4 regions of the Sporolactobacillus pectinivorans genome follow, and region 3 is predicted to be linked to each of the others. Evidence: riboswitches for the same ligand, from Rfam matches in the RefSeq annotation. Region 3 holds a riboswitch; each other region holds the start of a gene.
What was found. Region 3 has a riboswitch for S-adenosylmethionine ahead of COP04_RS03335 (O-acetylhomoserine aminocarboxypropyltransferase/cysteine synthase family protein). Riboswitches for the same ligand answer to the same signal wherever they lie in the genome.

Region 1 (4,892 bases), 650 kb from region 3:
ATGGCCGATGTTATTGCTGTAAATACTTATCCGGTCGATGGCGCGTCAAGTAAGCCAACCACGTTGCTGAATTATCTTGAGGGGCTGGTGGGGCAGATTGGTGTTAACGCTCAATCTGCGAGCCAGTTCACTTCCAACACAAATGCACTGCTTCAGGCGGCTCAAAACCGTCAGTCGTCGATCAGCGGGGTATCGATGGATGAAGAAATGACTAATTTAATCCAGTATCAGAATACGTACAGTGCGGCAGCTAAAGTGGTTACGACTTTAGATACCATGCTTGATACGCTGATTAATAAGATGGGGGCGTAACTTATGCGCGTAACTCAGGGAATGGTGACCAATAATATTTTACAGAACATTTCTAATGGCTACGGGAAAATCGCAGATTTGCAGAACCAGCTTTCGAGCGGCAAGAAGATTACTCTTCCCTCTCAGGATCCGGTTGTTGCCATGATGGGCGTCTCTTACCGGACCGATGTCAATCATATTCAACAATATCAGACAAACGTGTCAACGGCCCAGAACTGGATGAACAGTTCGGATAGCACACTTAATCAGGTCGATTCGATTCTTCAGAACGTTCGTGATCTGGTGACGGAAGCGAGCAATGATACCTATACTTCAGGTCAGCGTGCAGATGCGGCGCAGCAAGTTGATCAGCTGACTCAGCAGCTGGTGACTCTTGGAAATACACAAGTTGGCGGACAGTATATTTTCAGTGGAAGTGATACAGCGAACCCGCTTTTGACTCAGGATCCTTCTACAGGGGCAGTAACCGTCAACAGCACAGCGCTGAACAATCCAAACCTAACTATTAATGTCAACGATGGTGTCAAGATGCCGATCAATGTAGCTCCAAATCAAGTCTTTACATCGACAATGTTTCAGGATCTGAACGATCTGAAGAACGCTCTAAACAGCTCTTCTTCGACGTCAGTCGATATCAGCGGCTTTACAAGTAAAATCGATTCGGCTTTGGATTCGGTGACTAATGCGCAGGCGGATCTTGGTGCGAGAGAGGACCGAATGACGATGATCAGCAACTGGCTCGGCACCCAGCAGACGACTGCAACGCAGATCATGGCGAATAATGAGGATGTTGATTATCCGACTGCGATTGTTAATTTGAATCAACAACAGAATGTATTTAATGCTTCACTTTCTGTCGGAGCCCGGATTATTCAGCAATCTTTGGTTAACTTTCTGCAATAAGTACAAGCAGTGCAGCTGAAATGGGCACCGTGAAAAAGTTTTTTTCACCGGAATGTTATTATTTAATGGGGCCCGGGCAGCGGACGCTCATAGTCAGGAAAGGATAGAAACAGCGCATGAAAATTCAAACAAAGTATTACGGCGAACAGGAAATTAATGAATCGGAAATTTTTTCGTTTCCTGCCGGGCTTCCAGGATTCGAAGAGAATAAACGATTTATTCTTCAGCCCTTTGGCGAAGCTTTTTCAGTTCTTCAATCTATTGATGAAATGAATGCTGCTTTTATTGTAACGTCGCCGTTCTTTTTTTTCAGTCAGTACAGTGTGGATCTGGCGGATACTTTTGTCAGTCAACTGTCAATAGAATCTGAAAAAGATGTCTCAGTTTGGGTCATTGTCAATGTCCAGAATCCTTTTACAAAATCAACCGCTAACCTTAAGGCACCGGTTATTATTAATATTTCTAAGAAACTCGGCAAACAATACATACAGGATCATTCCTCCTATTCACTCACTGAGCCGTTGGTTCAAAGAGAGAAAATGAAAAGGGAGTGATCTAATGCTTATTTTGACACGCAAACTTGGTGAATCGATCCATATTGGCGATCAGATTGAAGTCAGAATTGTCGCGATTGATGGAGATCAAATAAAACTGGGCATAAACGCTCCACGGGAAATCGATGTTCATCGGAGTGAAATTTATGAGTCGATTCAGAAAGCAAATAATCAAGCTGCATCTGAAAAATTGCCGGAAAATATTTTACGGGCGATAAAAGCAATGAAAAAGGGAAGACAGGATGAGTGAAGCTCAATTTGATATATAATTTTTTAGCCTGCATGAGTCATATCTGTGCAGGCTTTTTATACATTTAAATTGAGCGATTAATGATTTTGAAATTCAACAAATCGGCAACATTTTATTATAATTACATAAAACATATAAAATTAGTTGGAATAATGATTGACTTTTCATTCCAATTTTCATAAACTCAATATAACAGAGGTATTCTTATCAAGAGTGGTGGAGGGACCGGCCCTGTGAAGCCCGACAACCAGTCCCTGCAAAGGGGTATGGTGTCAATTCCGGCAGATGCAATCTGGAAGATAAGAATGGGAAATGAGTCAGGAAGTTCTCTCTTTAGTAAGGGGGCGGTAGCTTGACTTCTATTTTTTCAAACAGATAGCATCCTTTTTCCAAATCACCCGGTTTATTTAATTAACACTCGGCCCCATGTGTGTTGATCAGATATTTCGGATGCGATCAGGAATGAAGGAAAGTGATCACATGACGATCGATCAACTGGATGCTTTTCTGGCTGTGGTTAAGTATCAAAGCTATCGCGTGGCTTCGGAGAAGCTTTTTCTGTCGCAGCCATCGATTTCATCACGGATTCAGGCCCTTGAAAGGGAACTGGGTGCCGATCTCTTCATCCGGAGCGGCAGGGGGGTCGCTCTTTCCGAACAGGGCAGGATTCTTGTCCCCTACGCGAAACGAATGATTGGCGTATACAAGAAAGCGTGTATTGATCTGCATTCGGAATCCGGTTCCAGCTAATGAAATTCTCTAGCTGTTGACAAAAATCATATTGCACGGTAAAATTAATTCAATTAAATAAAACTTATCTAGAGTGGCGGAGGGACTGGCCCGATGAAACCCGACAACCAACACATAAAAATGTGCATGGTGTCAATTCCAGCAGAGTAAATCTGAGAGATAAGGAAAATAAGTCGAACGGCTACAGCGATTATTTTTCTCGATCTTTAGAAAAATGGTCGCTTTTCATATTTTTATTGAAAGCTGGCTGACAATTCTTATCAAGAGAGTCGGAGGGACCGGCCCGACGAAGACTCAGCAACGGGCTCTACAAGTACCGTGCTAATTCCGGAATGAAGATAAGAAGGAGTTTTTAGTATGTTGAATCAGGCGAAATACGCACAAATTGATAATTATCTGGATCTTTATCGTTTCGCAGGAGAATTGAATGACACTGAATGGCAAAATGAAATACTGGGGCTTCTAGCTGAGTTGCACCAGGATCATTCAGATTCCGAAAATCAGAAAAACCTCCAGCAGCAATTCATGGAGGTCAACCGCCAGATCTTGACACTCTATCAACGGTTGCGTTGTCATACATTGGAAGCGACGGATAAAGTGACAAACAGGCTTTATGCCCTAAAGCAGAGAAGGCTGGAGCTTGGGCGGGAGATTGATGCGCTGAAAAGTGGACATCAACAGTTTTGCCGCTGATCGCTTTTAATAGATCTTTTTTATGAGTTAAATACGAAAAATGGCGTGAGATCAACTGCCCACGTCTTTTTGGCGTCCATCCAATTTTCAAAACGGCAAATAAGCTTTGTCGGCGCTCAAAATCCATGGTAAATTAAGGGTGTGGAAGAGCTGGCATGCAGCGTATCAACAGTCATGCAGGAGCATTTTCCATAAAAACAAAATTCGGAGGGATTTTTATTATGGAAAAGATGGACATGATGAACAAGTCAATGATGATGCCGATGAACATGATGATGATGATGGAAATGGACAAGATGATGTGCGAGATGAAGTGCATGCATATGATGATGGAACGAATGTCCGGCATGGATATGAGTATGATGAAAGACATGGACAAGATGATGAACAAGGATGAAATGATGAGCTGTATGCACAAATGCGATGAGATGATGTCATCAATGATGGACATGATGGGGAAAATGAACTGATATATCAAGGATCTTGGTTCATTTGAAGCCTGGAGTCGTAAAAAAAGTCTCCAAAAATGTTCATTGATGCTCAATAGTTTCATAACTTTACTTTTTTCATGATGCCTTTCAGATATCCATGATTTTCTGGGAGGCATTCTTTTCATTTTATGGGTAACATCTGTGTAGATTTCAATCGTCGTTTTCATGTTCTTGTATTCTATACGTTGGATGGCTCATGAAATTTTTGGGGATGCAAAGTATGGCTTTGATCCGCTATAATAAGGGAGCTGGTCTCCATATGAAGTTACATCTTCAATTTTTCTAGACTCTTTAGCAGAACTTGGACCGGTAAAGTTAGATTCCTTGCTTCCTCCATTTTCCTATCCCCTATGTACGCCGCATAAGTAGTAAATTGAATGTCATAAATCATTTTCTAATGAGCGCCAGTATGCCGGCAACAATAATCAGCAGCCCGCTCAAAAATCCATAAAAGCTGATGAGCACGATATTCAGAACGCCACAAACTAAGATAATAATGCCAAAAACGACTCGCGACTTATTGATCATACAAGAAAATATAATGACTGAAGCCGAAATGATAATACAAGCAACGCCAAGCCCAATAATTTCGCCGGCTCCTGTTTTGAGTGCGCCAATAACCACAGCGAGGACTATAGGCAAAATGCCGCCAATGATGCCAAATGATCCTCCGATGATGCCGATAAACATTTCGTCAAAGCGGTTAGTTATGCTTTTCTCCGCCATAATGAACCCCCCATAGTTTGTTCTGTTAATAGGAGAGTAGGATACGATCGAAAACCAGGATTCTATGTCCTCTATTTTAGCTAAATTTTCAAAAAGAAATAAAGCCAATAAGCTCCAAACGAGATGATTAGACCAATAACAGAAATCTGAAGACCTCTTTTTCTAAACAATTCCTTCTTTTTGTACCTTTTTGAGTATCGAAGCCATATGCCA
Region 2 (4,892 bases), 850 kb from region 3:
CCATTAATTCGCTTGCTTCCAGCATGTCCGGCTACGATCATCGTTATGTATTTAATTCAATTTATCTCGGACTTAACATCGGGGTGGCTGTTGGGACTTCGATTGCCGGTTTCATCGCTGATATCAATATTTCTCTTATATTTACAGCAAACCTGCTGTTATATGTAGCCTTTTTAACGATTGTTTTATTTTTTTACAAAAATATAGAGGCTGTTCATCTACAAAGTCATCCTGAAAAAACAAAGAGGGCAAAGATGGATCGTAGAAGTCATAAACAGTTCATCAACGTCTTTATCATTTGCTTTCTTTATTTCATCATATGGACCGGTTATGTGCAATGGCAAAGCAATATTTCGGTTCGTTTACCAGAATTAGATATTTCAATAAAGCAGTATAGTTTTTTATGGACAATCAATGCAGTGCTTATTATTTTAGGTCAGCCATTTATTTCACAAATTATTAAGAAAGCGGCTCATACTTACAAAGCACAAATTGATATAGGCATTGTTTCGTTTATTTTATCTTTCGTCGTTCTCATGTTCAGTCGGCAGTATGCGGGATTCATAGTGGCAATCGTTTTACTGACTTTTGGTGAAATGTTTGCGTTTCCGGCGATACCGGCCATGATCAGTACGATTGCCCCCACTCAGCAGAAAGGATCTTATCAAAGTTTTGTAAATATGTCATCCACTTTGGGAAGAGCACTTGGACCAATACTTGGCGGAGTTGTTGTTGAACAATTATCTTATGTTTATCTTTATTTAATGACGATTATTCTAATAGGTATATCGACTTTCATTTTTCACTATATGTTAAAACATATTGGCTCGTATTGATATAGAAGATATTCTTCATTAGCAAAATTTCAACTTTCTCGGAATAAAAATTGAACCAAGTATAAATGGAAAAATAAGAACGTGTAAAAATATAAAAAATGGGCGATATCTTGCAGCTCGTTTCGTGAATAACTGACATACAGCCATTGACTCAATCTTTATAAATCCCATAAAAGCAACGCTATGGAAAATTATTTTGTCTATCTATATGCATACTACTTTGAATCGATCTACTGTGGAAAAGCAAAATACACAATAAACATATAAAAATAGTATGAATTAATCTTGATTTTTATATTCAAGTTATATATTCTGTAGTTAACCCCAAATTTTAATATATTCTTATCCAAAGTGGCAGAGGGACTGGCCCGATGAAGCCCGACAACCAGCACAGTGTGTATGGTGTCAATTCCATGAACACAATAATTGTGTTCAGAAGATAAGAAGAAAAAACAAGCCTTCTTGTCTCTTGGCTTGTTTTTTCTTAGGTTGTTCAATTTGTCGATTTTTCTTAATGGGATCAATTTGACATTAACTTAATCTAAAGGAGTGCGTTTGAAAGTGCTAAAAAAGCAGCCCTCATTCAGGAAACTTTTTCAAGGGAACGTGTCGGACATTTTGCATGATGAACACACCTTGAAAATGATTGACGCGAGAATTGATAAAAAATATACTGGTAAATTTTCAGAAGTTGCCCAGAAAATGAAGGGAGGCGAGGGCACACCGATTAATACTGAAATAAACCCCAATCCTGCGATGACGATCGACCAGTTGAACGCTTTCCTGGCTGTTGCTGAATCTCAGAGTTATCAACTGGCGGCAAAGGAGTTAATGCTCTCACAGTCCACGATTTCTTCACGTATTAAAACGCTTGAAAGAGAATTGAATGCGGATCTCTTTGTTAAAGAAAGGTTGGGCTTGCATTTGTCAGTACGTGGGGCTGTTTTTGCACCCTATGCCAGGCTGATGGTTGATACTTTTAGAAGGGCATTGCTGAAATTGGGAAGCTGACAAATGCTGTGCGCGATGGAACAAATTAGTAAGCCGTATTGCAAGTGTTTTTTCTTTTTTTGCTCTTCTTTCATAACTATAAGGATTAAAGGAGAGTGGTAGAGATTTTACATAAGGTATATTCGATCAGCAGTTTTGCTGAAAAACTAACAGTCAATCGCGGGTGTTTCCATTGTTAAAAATTTTACGATTCATTCATTATACGGCTGGTATGGTGGGTTCATTAATTGTTCTGCTGATGTCTATCACCGGAATCCTACTTAACCACCGCTCACTTATCGGTTACTCCTCAGCTGCATCAATGAAGATACAAACACTGATCTTTGCGCTGCATTCAGGGTATGTAGGAAATACCTCTATTGTCTGGCTGACTGATATAGGCGCTATTTGCATGATTGTGCTAAGTATTTCAGGAGTCTGGATGTGGATTAGTTTTGTCATAAAAATCAGTAAGGGAAGAAAAAGGAGAAGAAAAAGGAATGGGTAAAAAATTCATCACAATTGTCTTCAGTGCACTGTTCATTTTTACACTTGCAGGGTGCTCCTCATCAAATGCAGGCGGTGCGTCAAGTTCGCAATCTACTAATAATAGTACGCAGTCGAGCAGCAGTAATAACAGCAGCAGTACGAGCAAACAGTCTCTGAAGACGGCGCTTGAGAACGAATTGAGTGGGTTCACCAAGGTAGAACAATATATTAAAAAATCAGATTATGAATTGGCTGATACGCTGGCTGGCCAACTGCATGACGAATTCCACACAGCCATTTTACCGCCGCTGCAGGCAAAAAAAGGCGCAACCTATGCGGAGAACGTTCATGCCCAATATGATGCTCTCCAGAATGCGATCACAAACAAAAATCTTTCGCAGATTAAGTCACTTGTGAAAGTCAACCGGACGAATCTTTATACTGTGGCAAAAATTCTCGGTGTATCGCTGAACTAATCATTTCGGAAAAGTCCATAATAAAACAGGCCGCCTGCTCAAATCGTTCGGGCAAGCGGCCTGTTTTAAGGTTAGTCATCAATAACGTAACTTAGGTTGCTCCCATACATGGAGATCATGAGGCTCAATCCCTGCATGTTCATATCTATTGATTTGTACCATCTTGCAGTTCCTCCGATTGTGACGGATTTTTTAAGTCCGTTAGCTAAAATGGAATCAGAAAAAACACATCAAGCTGAGAAGTTCAACACATCCAGAACTTGTTCTTTTAAAGCAATGAACGCCTTACTGTCGCGATGGCGCGGGTGAGGCAGCTCCACATCGATCACTTTTTTCAAAATGGCGGGGCGTGGTGTCATGGTGAAAATCCGGTCTGCCAGATAAACAGCTTCTTCGACATCATGCGTCACCATCACCATCGTGATTTTACGCTGTTGCCAGATCTTGATGAGTTCATCGTGCATCTTCATCCGGGTAAAAGCATCCAATGCACCGAAGGGTTCATCAAATAACAATACCTTCGGATAATTAATCAGTGCTCTTGCCAGAGCGACACGCTGCTGCATGCCACCGGAAAGTTCGTAAGGATAATTCTTTTCAAAACCCTTTAACCCGACTAAATCAATGAAGTGCTGAATGTCATCATGCTTCTTACGATATTCACCAGCTAATTTAGGGCCGAATCCCACATTTTGTTCGATCGTCAACCACGGATATAGCGTAGGATCCTGAAAGACTAATCCGCGTTCACGACTGGGCCCTTCAACAGGGTTTCCGTCAACCAACACTTCTCCCGAGGTCGGGTGGTCCAGACCGGCTAATAATCGTAATAAAGTAGATTTGCCGCAACCGGAAGGTCCAATCAACGCAATAAATTCGCCCGGTTTTACCTCTGCGTTCACGTGATGTACGGCTTCGACCGGAGTACCGCTGTCTGTACGCGCTGGAAAGGCTTTTCGAATATTGTTGAACGTGATTTGCCCATCTTTTACCATTTAATAATCCCCTTCTGCCATCTCAGGAAGTAGTCACGTACTTTGAAGAGCAGCGTAATGATCAATGAGAAACTGATTGCAATGACGATCAGACCGGCGTAAACATTCGCGTACGCCAGTATTTGCCGCTGCCAGTTAATATACCAGCCGATACCGTATTTAACACCAATCATTTCAGCGGTCATCAGTGTAATAAATGACGAGCATGTCCCGTTGAATATGCCGACGAAAATATTAGGCAGCGCGCTGGGTACGGCAACTCTGAAAATCTTCTGTAAGTCCGTGGCGCCGAGTGTGTCTGCCACTTCCAAGAACGTCTTTTTAACATTGGCAACACCGGAGTTCGTTAACACGGTTACCGGGAACCATGTTGACAAAGCAATCAGGAAGACCGATGCCTGAAAACTTGTTGCAAAGGCTGACAGAGCGATCGGTATAAATGCGGTAGATGGAATTGGGCCCAGTAATTTAACAATGGGGTCCACCCAGTAATTCCACTTTGTATACCAGCCGATCAGTACTCCGGTCGCCAGACCTGTTACGGTGCCAATGAGCAGTCCGATTGCCAGCAAGCGGGCCGAATAGGCCAGACATTCTAACAGAAATGGCCAATCCGTAACCAGCACGTTTAGAATTGCTTCAGGCGAAGGGAAGAAAATTGGCTGAAGCAGTGCCAGTTTAAGTGTGACGAAATTATACAGACCGACGGCTAGAAATGACGCACCAATGAAGTAACTTTTATAGACGAACTTCTGCAGACCACCGAAAAGGGTGTGATAGGTTGCTAATACCAGAGTGATGATTAAAGCTGCAATCAGCAAATCTGTATACCATGGAAATGATTTGGTCAGCAGCGCCTCGCTTTTCGGAACAACCAGTTGAACGATAAGAGTAATGGCGATCGCCAGACTGGCAAAGTAGGCCCGTCCGGCCTGTCGTTCACTTAGTCGGGTGGCTCCCTTGACATACAATGAATCATTTTCCAATAAAATCCCTCCCTCTTAATTGCATTGCCGAATCTCTTATTGAATGCCTTTTTCCTTCAAGAAAGAGCGGTTGACAAGTGCATCCACATCGACATCCTTTGAAACGACACCAATCTTCTG
Region 3 (4,892 bases):
CACACATGTGCATGTTTTTGAGGGAGATGATGGGTATGGGCAATATAAAGCAAGACTGCGCACGGGAGGCTCTAAAGATCATCCCAAAGCATTCGGTCGTTGGTCTCGGAGGCGGAAGCACGATCAGTTATCTGATTGGTTTTATTAAAGAAAATGAAGCTCTTGATTTGAAAATTGTAACCCCTTCCGTGAAGACAAAATTGGCTTGCCTGGACAGCGGACTCAATGTCCTGTATACGGAGACCGTCGATCATATTGATCTGGCATTCGACGGTTGCGACCAAGTGGATGAACAGCTTCACGCACTGAAAAGCGGCGGCGGTATTCACACTAAGGAGAAGCTGATCGCTTCCATGGCGGATGACTACATCTTGCTTGTCGATGAAACAAAGTTTGTCCGAAAGCTGACGTTCGAGCTGCCGGTTGTCCTTGAAGTGCTTGAAGCCGGCATTTCCTATGTGAAAAGGAAGGTGTCAGAGCTCGGCGGGAGGCCGGTCATGCGGCAAAGTGCTGCTAAGGATGGATTTACGGTGAGCGATAACGGGCATCTTCTGATGGACACTTTTTTTACCGATGTGGATGACATTGAGGTTCTGGAACGACAATTGAAATCCATCAGTGGCGTTGTTGATACTTCACTTTTTACAGGTGTTGTCTCCAAAGTGCTTGTCGCAGGCAGCAACGGCATGAAGTGGATTACCAAAAATGAATCGGAAAGGTAATCGATTATGAAAGAGTTCAAGTGGGCCATTATTGGTCCCGGAAGTATTGCGTCCGAATTCGCGGATACCGTTCATGCAGCCGGTAGAAAAATTTACGCGGTAGGTTCCCGCAATCTGGAACGTGCCAAGGCATTCGCAGACGCGCACCATATTGAAAAGGCGTACGGGGATTACGATGAAATGCTGAAGGATCCGAATATCGACATCATCTATCTTTCGACGCCGCATTCCAATCACTACGACTATCTGGTCAAGAGTCTGAAAAACGGTAAACACGTGCTTTGTGAAAAAGCAATCACAGTCAGCAGCGAACAGCTGGATCCTGTAATTCGTCTGGCAAAAGAAAAGCACCTGGTCGTTGCCGAGGCTATGACCATTTACCATATGCCGCTCTACCGAAAGCTGAAAGAAATGGTAGCCAGCGGAAAAATCGGTGAACTGAAAATGGTTCAGGTCTCGTTCGGGAGCTTAAAACCTTATGATACCAAGAGCCGTTTTTTCAATATGAACCTTGCCGGCGGCGCACTTCTTGATATCGGCACTTATGCTCTGTCGTTTGCGCGATTCTTTCTGTCGAGCCAGCCTGATGAAGTGCTTACCACGGTCAAAACATTTGAAACCGGCGTTGATGAATCATCCGGTATCATCCTGAAAAACTCTGATGACCAGATGGCAGTAGTTGCGCTGACCATGCGTGCGAAACTCCCGAAGAGAGGTATTATTACCGGAGATAAAGCTTATATTACTGTCGATAACTTCCCAAGGGCTGATCAAGCGACGCTGGCTTACCCTGACGGAACGACGGAAACCGTCGATGCCGGTGAAACGGCGAAGGCCATGGCCTACGAATATGAGGATATGAATGCAGCCGTTCTCGGAGAACGCAGTGAGGACACGCTGTCACTTACTTCAGACGTTATCAGCATTATGACTCATGTCAGGAACCAATGGGGTATCCGCTATCCTTTTGAATAAGCCGGTTCGGTAACTCTTCCATATGATTCTATCAACCATATAAAAAATAGAGCGTTTTCATTTTATTTTCTCCTATTGTGTTCTACAATGAAAGCGTGCTATAAATTACACTTTAAACAAGAAAGGGAGTTTAGTTTATGAGTATCCAAAGCACCGTTCTTGATCATGCCATTGACACGGATTACAAATTATACATTGGCGGAAAGTGGGTTGAAGGCTCTGATGGAAGAAAAATCGCAAGCTATAACCCTAGTACCGGCGAAAAACTGACCGAATTCGTTAACGCCAGTCATGAAGATGTAGATGCTGCCGTTGAAGCAGCAACAAAAGCTTTCGAAACTTGGAAAGAAGTCGGTGTTCAGGAAAAAAGTGCTATTCTGCTGAAAATAGCCGATCTGATTGATGCAAATGCCGATCATCTGGCACTCGTTGAGACATTGGACAACGGCAAGCCCTTCAGAGAAACGAGCACAGTGGATATTCCCGCCAGCTCTGACCACTTCCGCTATTTTGCCGGAGTTATCCGTTCAGAAGAAGGCACAGCCAAAGCACTTGATGAAAACACGTTGACCATTAACCTTAAGGAACCGATCGGGGTTGTCGGCCAGATTGTTCCGTGGAACTTCCCGCTACTGATGGCGGCCTGGAAAATCGCACCGGCTATCGCCGCTGGCAATACCGTTGTTATCCATCCTTCATCCTCTACCTCGCTGAGTCTGCTCGAACTGGCTAAGCTGCTGGATCAGGCTCTTCCGGCAGGTGTTGTTAACGTCATTACCGGCCGCGGATCCGATTCCGGCGATTACATGCTGCATCATGACGGTTTTGCAAAGCTGGCATTCACCGGCTCTACTCAGGTCGGCTATGAAGTGGCCGATGCCGCAGCTAAACGCCTGATTCCAGCTACACTGGAACTCGGCGGCAAATCGGCGAATATTTTCTTCGATGACGCACCTTGGGACAGAGCGATTGAAGGGGCACAGCTCGGCATTCTGTTCAACCAGGGCCAGGTTTGCTGCGCAGGTTCGCGAATCTTTGTTCAGGAGGGTATCTATGACAAATTCGTGGGCGCTCTGAAAGATGCTTTTGAAAATGTCAAAGTCGGCCTTCCCTGGGAAGACGGCGTTCAGATGGGTGCCCAGGTCAACAAGCGCCAGCTGGAAAAAATTCTGGATTACGTCAAGATCGGCAAAGATGAAGGCGCAAAGCTGGTAACCGGCGGCAAGAAACTGATGAGGGACGGCTTGGAAAATGGTGAATTCATGGCACCAACCATCCTCGCTAATGCCACGAACAACATGCGGATTGCACAGGAGGAAATCTTCGGACCGGTTGCGACCGTGATCAAATTCAAGGACACCAATGAAGTCATCAAGCTGGCTAACCAGTCTGATTACGGTCTGGGCGGAGCGGTCTGGACGAGCAATCTGAATACGGCGCTTAAAGTTGCACGCGGCGTCCGCACCGGACGGATGTGGGTCAACACGTACAACCAGCTGCCTGCAGGTGCGCCGTTTGGCGGCTATAAAAAATCCGGCATCGGTCGTGAAACGTACAAGAGTATTCTCGAAGCATACACTCAGACTAAGAATATCTTCATCAGCACAAAAGAGACAGTTGACGGACTCTACTAATCAGATATTTTTAAGATATCTAATCATTTTTAAAAGGAAGAGAGCAGCGCTGCCCTCCTCCTTTTTTATAGTTAAAAAAATATATTAAAGCCAGCAATTTACTTGTATTTATGTGTTGACTAAGTTTGTAAATGGTAGTAAACTAACGTCAATTAAATAAATCTTATCAAGAGTGGCGGAGGGACTGGCCCTGCGAAGCCCGACAACCAGCACGCAGTGTATGGTGTTAATTCCAGCAGATTAAATTCTGGCAGATAAGAAAAGAATCGGCGAAAAAGCTGCTTCCCTCTATTCTGGCGGGAGCAGCTTTTTTATTTGCAGCCCTTTCCAATCTGTAATTCTTTCCAAATCTAAGATTTTATTTAATTAAAATTAGGAGTGTAGGGAGAGATCGAAATGGCTGAAGAAAAAAGGCAGTTTGGTTTTGAAACATTGCAGGTGCATGCCGGGCAGGTTCCCGATCCGGCCACAGGGGCACGTGCCGTACCGATTTACCAGACAAGTTCATTTGTTTTTAAAGACGCTGACGAAGCGGCGGACTTTTTTCAACTGAAAAAACCAGGCAATGTGTACGCACGCATCATGAACCCTACGGAAGATGTCTTTGAAAAACGCATTGCTGCACTGGAAGGCGGTGTGGCCGGGCTGGCCACCGCTTCAGGGCTGGCGGCAATCACTTATGCCATTTTGAACGTAGCAAGCAGCGGCGACAATATCGTTTCTGCCAGCACACTGTATGGCGGTACGTTCGAGCTGTTTTCCGTGACGCTGAAAAAACTGGGAATCGACGTTAAATTCGTTGACCCCGATGATCCTGAAAACTTCCGTGCAGCGATTGATAACAAAACAAAAGCTATTTATGGTGAAACCATAGGCAACCCAAAAATCAACGTCCTTGATATTGAAGCGGTTGCTAAAATTGCCCATGAAAATAAGATTCCTTTCATTATCGACAACACTTTTGGTACACCTTATCTAATCCGGCCAATCGATTTCGGCGCGGATGTCGTTGTCCATTCTGCCACAAAGTTCATTGGCGGACATGGCACGGCTATCGGTGGTGTCATTGTTGATGGCGGTAAATTCGATTGGCGCGCAAGCGGTAAATTCCCGGACTTCACAGAACCGGATAAAAGTTACGGTGGATTGGTTTACGCAGATCTGGCTCCTGCTTCATTCGCAGCAAAGGCCCGCGTCCAGCTGCTTCGCAATACCGGCGCGACAATCAGCCCGCAGAACGCATTCTATTTCCTGCAGGGACTTGAATCATTGTCAGTCCGTGTTGAACGCCACGTTCAGAACGCGCGCAAAGTGGTTAAGTTCCTCAGCAACCATCCAAAGGTCACCTGGGTCAATTATCCTGAACTCGAAGGCAGCCCTTATCGCGAACTGGCCAAGAAGTATTTGCCAAAAGGTGCCGGATCGATTTTTACTTTCGGTGTCAAAGGCGGACTGGAAGCAGGAAAAACGCTGATCAACAATGTTAAGCTGTTCTCTCTGCTTGCCAATGTTGCCGATGCCAAGTCACTGATCATCCATCCTGCAAGCACCACACACGCAG
Region 4 (4,892 bases), 3.1 Mb from region 3:
AATCTTTGTATACGGATGAACGGGATGCTTAAATAGCTCAACTGATTCAGCGATTTCGACAATTCTGCCTTTGGTCATCACGGCGATTCGATCGCTTACATAACTCACTGCCCCAAGCCCGTGACCAATAAAAAGCATTGAAATATTCAGCTCTTCTCTTATTTCTTTAAGTAAATTCAGTATCTGAGCCTGAATAGAAACATCAAGTGCGGAAACAGGTTCATCGCATACCAATAGTTCGGGTTTAAGCGACAAGGCGCGCGCAATACCGATTCTCTGCCGCTGTCCTCCCGAAAACTCATGGGGATATTTGTCTATTGAATTTCTGGAGAGTCCGACAATATCGAGCAGATGGTCGATATAGACAGCCACATCGCGCTTTGAAGTTATACGGTTAACTAAAATTGGTTTTGCCAGTATATCAAAGACATTTCTTCTGGGATTTAAAGAAGAGTAAGAATCCTGAAAGATCATCTGGATCTTCACTCTGTTCGTTTTTTTATCTTTCGGCTTGAAAGTCATAATATCCCTGCCGTGAAACTGAATAGTCCCTGATGTAGGTTTCTCCAATCCGACAATTTGTTTGCCAATTGTCGTCTTCCCGCTGCCTGACTCGCCCACTAATCCTAATATTTCCCCTTGTTTGATATCAAAGGACACATCATTCACAGCATGTACTACAGCCTTAGTAAAAAACGAAGCGGACTGAACCTTATATACCTTATTCAGCTTATTGATTTTCAACAATATATGGTTATTCATCGCTGTTCACCACTCGGTAATTGTTCAGCATGCTGGCAGCGTACACTTGTTTCCTGAAGTTTTTTTAATGACTGGACATTCTGCGTGCATGTTAATTGTCTAAAAGCACATCTTTCGGCAAAGCGGCATCCCTTTATCTGATAATAATTTTCCGGAACGACTCCTTTTATTGGCTCAATCTTCTTAGACTTTGAAAGCCCGACATCTGGAATCGACTGAAGCAGAGCTTTTGTATAAGGATGTTTGGGGCAGAAGAAAATGTCATTCACTTTTGCCTCTTCAATGATTTGCCCCGCATACATCACCGCCACTCGATCCGCCATTTGTGCCACGAGACCCATATCATGAGTAATTAATATCAGGGCCATATTCATTTTTTTCTTAAGCCGATCGAGAAGATTCATTATTTCAGCCTGAATGGTGACATCCAGTGCTGTCGTTGGTTCGTCTGCAATCAGGACCTTGGGATTACATGCCAGGGCAATGGCAATCAGCACTCTTTGCCTTTGTCCTCCAGACAATTCATGCGGATATTTTTTCAAGATCAGCTCTTGATCAGAAAGACCTACTTTATTCAGTAGGTCAATCATTTTTTCATTTCTCTCTTTGCCAGAAATTTTAAGATGGGCATCAATGATCTCTTCAATTTGGTTTCTGATTGTAAACACAGGATTCAGGCTGGTCAATGCATCTTGAAAAATCATGCTGATCCGGCTTCCGCGGATTTTATCCAGCTGACGGTCCGTAAGATTTTGTATTTCCTGATTCTCAAATCTTATCGACCCGGAAGTAATCCTGCCATTATTTTTTAATAATCCCAATACAGAAAGCATAGTCAGGCTCTTTCCAGACCCGGATTCTCCCACAAGGCACAATGTTTCTCCACTGTCTACATGCAGACTGACATCATGGACGAGAATCCGGTCTTCTGAATGAACCGTATATGTGGTATCAAGATGGTTTATCTCAAGCAAATGATCCATCAATGCTCATTCCCTTATGCCATTCTCCTATTTTTCCCACTTTTCAACATTGTTGAAGGAACCATAAATATGCGGTTCAGCGTGCTTAAGCTCTTTATTGTAAGCGCCGAGTGAGCGTAAAACATATGCCGAGTAAAGAGGAACATCATTTTGAACAATTTTATCAATGTTGCTGTACAGCTTTTTAGTTTCTTCCGTACTTTTCGCTGACTGAATCTTGGAAAGATTTGCGGCCAGTTCACTATTTTTATATTGCGGCCAGTCTCCATCACTATTGACGATCCAATCGACGTCCGGATAAGGGTCAATCGGAGATAAAGTATATTGAACGGCGAACAAATCAAATTTATGCTTCGCAGCTTTGGCCAGAAGATTGGAAAGATCCTGAGTCTGTACATTTACATTAATACCAATGGTCTTCAGATCGGCTGCAATAATATTAGCTGCCTGGACGAAAGTACTGTCACCGGAATCAACAAGAAAAGTCAATTGTTTTGATTTGTCCCAATGTGCTTCTTTAACCAGTTTTTTTGCCTGATCCAAATCAAACTTGACCGGCTTGATCGATGAGTCAAAGTATGGGCTGTAAGACGTAACGAAGCCATCAACTACCTCACCGTTTCCATTCAGTAAACTTTTCACGATCTGTTCTCGATTTGTAGCCAGTTGAATGGCCTTTCTAATTCGCACATCAGAAATTGTTTTGGTATTTAATAAAACGAGCTGATTCGTCAATGGCTGCTCTAAGACTGTTTTTACATTGCTTAATTTTTGAACGTTTTTATAATCTTCTTGTGGAAAGACACCCAATGTTTGTTGAACAAAATCAATTTCTCCAGATTTAAGCCCAGGATACAGTTGGCTTGCCGGAACAACTTTTAGGTTTAGATATTTAATTTTGGGTGCGCCTTTCCAGTAATTCTCGTTTGCCGTATAAGAGATATAATGATTCGAATCGTAATTTATCAATCTGTAAGGACCGCTGATTACGGTCGGTTTATTGAACCAGCTGTATTTGCTTAATTTATCAGGACTCACATTTTTTAGAACGTGCTTTGGAATTGTAAACAGATATCGCCCTATAGTATTATCAAAGGTTGCGAGCGACAGCGGGCTCTTTGTAATAAACGCTACTGTTTTATTGTCTACCTTTTTCAGGCCTGCGATATTCTTCGCCCCTTCCGGAGAATTTCCATTTTCATCAAATCCTTTTAATGCAGCATATCCGCCAATATTTACATTTCCGACCTTGGGATCGGTTAATCTCAGAACAGAGAAAATCACATCATCCGCTGTGATATCCTGACCATCCGACCACTTTGCATTTTTATTAATTTTGACGGTAAATGTCCGATTATCTTTTGTTGTAATGCTGTTCGCCAGCTGGCCGACAACATTCAGCTTGCTATCCAGTTCAATTAACGGCAGAAAACTGAACCCGATCGCGTATTTGCTTAATTCAGTAGCATCTATTAACAACGGATTGATCGTTGTCAATGAATCGGTAACGCCAATATTGACAACATTTTTATTAATCTTATTTCCAGTCGTCCCGCCGGGCGCACTGCTGCATCCTGTGAGCATTAAAATAACTAAAAGAAAAGATAAAATACAAACTATTTCCTTTTTAAATTTCATTGATACGCCTCCTCGTAAATTATTTTTAAATCTATGAAACCGGCTTTATGATTCTCCTGATCTCAATCTGTTCGTCAGTTACATAACAATTGTCTTTGCGAGATATTATTCTTTTATCCTGGCAGAACCGCTGCAGCGCCGATGATCATACCTTGCCATACATTCTGTGATCGTCGCACTCACCTGGCTGAATCAAAAAGATGGGGATTGGTTAACTCTATTGATAGTTTGCGTTTCTGCCCAGTTCTATTGAGCATTATCTGTCCCAATTTAGCTGGGAAAATTTAAAGTTGGGTATATAGAGACATAAATAAGGCTCCTTTTCACAGAATCAGAAAAGCAGCCTTTTTGCCGTCTCTTCTTATCTGTCAGAATTTAATCTGTTGGAATTGACACCATACACACTGTGCTGGTTGTCGGGTTTCATTGGGCCAGTCCCTCCGCCGCTCTTGATAAGAATGTTGATATTCATTTTTAAAAACAGGTCTTGCGAAACGTTTCTGCCTGACCATGCCCGGACGCGTTCCGGACTTTTGTTGCGCTGATCATTAGCTAAATTATAATTCATACTATTCGTATGTCAATATAATTTATTAAATTGTTTTGCAGTGCAAAGTGGACAGGAAGTCTATAACTGGGCATTAAAGACATTCAGTTACGCAGTTCGCGTTCTGCCGCGCAACAGTGAAATTTATTTGAACGACTGATATGAACCGAAGTCGCATCTAATCCGGAGAAAGTCGCACCTAATTTTTCGAGTCGTTTCGAGCCGTACTGAAATGGTTGCACCTAATTTCCTGGGTTGCATCGAAACGCATGAGGTATTGCTAGATACAGGTACTTTATTTGTTGCGCAGTACGCCCTTACTGCGCAACAATTCAAATAAGTTATCATGACATTCAATTGTTCGGCCACCGTTTTCATGACGAATCAAAAGAAAAAAGAGAACTTTTACGCGCATTGCTGGAACAGCGCTAAAAAATCCTCTGAAGAAAAAAGATGGAAAGACTTTACCTATTGAATGCGGACGGTATATACAGCTAACTCCTTCGAGTTGGCCGTCATCAAGTATTACGAACGAATAACATCATCCGACGTGGGTGCTGTTCTTTCGGCAAATGGGATTCTTTTCGTTTGCCAGATGCAATCAGGCGAGGTTCATACCACATCGCCTGACTTTCCGTGTCGTTGTTTTTTCAAATCCTTTTTCAAGAACTTCAAACACACGGATGTGTTTATAATCCGGCATTTTTTTGTTCACTTCATCAACAATCGATTTTACCATGGCTTGTATTTCTTCTTTTGCAGGAAGATGACCGATTATTTTGGCAACACAATCAATGTCCGGGAATATTTTGGCCTTCACGCAGGCACCTCCATTGCGATCATTTCCGGTAAGAATAAGTGCTTCACTGATCGTTTCCTTTTCCAAGAGCCGCGCTTCCAATTCCTCGGGATAAATGTTTTTGCCATTAGCTGTTACGATCACATTCTTCATACGCCCTTTG

Region 1: it holds a riboswitch for S-adenosylmethionine, as region 3 does, so the genes downstream of both, COP04_RS06120 (helix-turn-helix domain-containing protein) here and COP04_RS03335 (O-acetylhomoserine aminocarboxypropyltransferase/cysteine synthase family protein) in region 3, are expected to answer to the same signal.
Region 2: it holds a riboswitch for S-adenosylmethionine, as region 3 does, so the genes downstream of both, COP04_RS07150 (LysR family transcriptional regulator) here and COP04_RS03335 (O-acetylhomoserine aminocarboxypropyltransferase/cysteine synthase family protein) in region 3, are expected to answer to the same signal.
Region 4: it holds a riboswitch for S-adenosylmethionine, as region 3 does, so the genes downstream of both, COP04_RS18225 (ABC transporter substrate-binding protein) here and COP04_RS03335 (O-acetylhomoserine aminocarboxypropyltransferase/cysteine synthase family protein) in region 3, are expected to answer to the same signal.

Annotation. Positions count from the first base shown of each region.
Region 1 covers NZ_NXGA01000001.1:1,279,172-1,284,063, forward strand. Annotated here, with positions in the region: gene flgK (flagellar hook-associated protein FlgK) at 1-312, shown strand, start outside; gene flgL (flagellar hook-associated protein FlgL) at 316-1,215, shown strand; gene fliW (flagellar assembly protein FliW) at 1,332-1,769, shown strand; gene csrA (carbon storage regulator CsrA) at 1,774-2,019, shown strand; SAM riboswitch class I at 2,221-2,325, shown strand; gene COP04_RS06120 (helix-turn-helix domain-containing protein) at 2,482-2,769, shown strand; SAM riboswitch class I at 2,831-2,935, shown strand; SAM riboswitch class I at 3,024-3,114, shown strand; gene COP04_RS06125 (hypothetical protein) at 3,127-3,462, shown strand; gene COP04_RS06130 (hypothetical protein) at 3,684-3,932, shown strand; gene COP04_RS06135 (hypothetical protein) at 4,341-4,679, opposite strand.
Region 2 covers NZ_NXGA01000001.1:1,481,128-1,486,019, forward strand. Annotated here, with positions in the region: gene COP04_RS07145 (MDR family MFS transporter) at 1-836, shown strand, start outside; SAM riboswitch class I at 1,176-1,282, shown strand; gene COP04_RS07150 (LysR family transcriptional regulator) at 1,398-1,847, shown strand; gene COP04_RS07155 (hypothetical protein) at 2,020-2,334, shown strand; gene COP04_RS07160 (hypothetical protein) at 2,327-2,791, shown strand; gene COP04_RS07165 (ABC transporter ATP-binding protein) at 3,022-3,786, opposite strand; gene COP04_RS07170 (ABC transporter permease) at 3,780-4,772, opposite strand; gene COP04_RS07175 (ABC transporter substrate-binding protein) at 4,809-4,892, opposite strand, start outside.
Region 3 covers NZ_NXGA01000001.1:628,879-633,770, reverse strand. Annotated here, with positions in the region: gene rpiA (ribose 5-phosphate isomerase A) at 36-722, shown strand; gene COP04_RS03345 (Gfo/Idh/MocA family protein) at 729-1,697, shown strand; gene COP04_RS03340 (aldehyde dehydrogenase family protein) at 1,835-3,331, shown strand; SAM riboswitch class I at 3,492-3,592, shown strand; gene COP04_RS03335 (O-acetylhomoserine aminocarboxypropyltransferase/cysteine synthase family protein) at 3,728-4,892, shown strand, end outside.
Region 4 covers NZ_NXGA01000001.1:3,727,122-3,732,013, reverse strand. Annotated here, with positions in the region: gene COP04_RS18235 (ATP-binding cassette domain-containing protein) at 1-762, opposite strand, end outside; gene COP04_RS18230 (ABC transporter ATP-binding protein) at 759-1,745, opposite strand; gene COP04_RS18225 (ABC transporter substrate-binding protein) at 1,773-3,383, opposite strand; SAM riboswitch class I at 3,742-3,842, opposite strand; gene COP04_RS18220 (AMP-binding protein) at 4,532-4,892, opposite strand, start outside.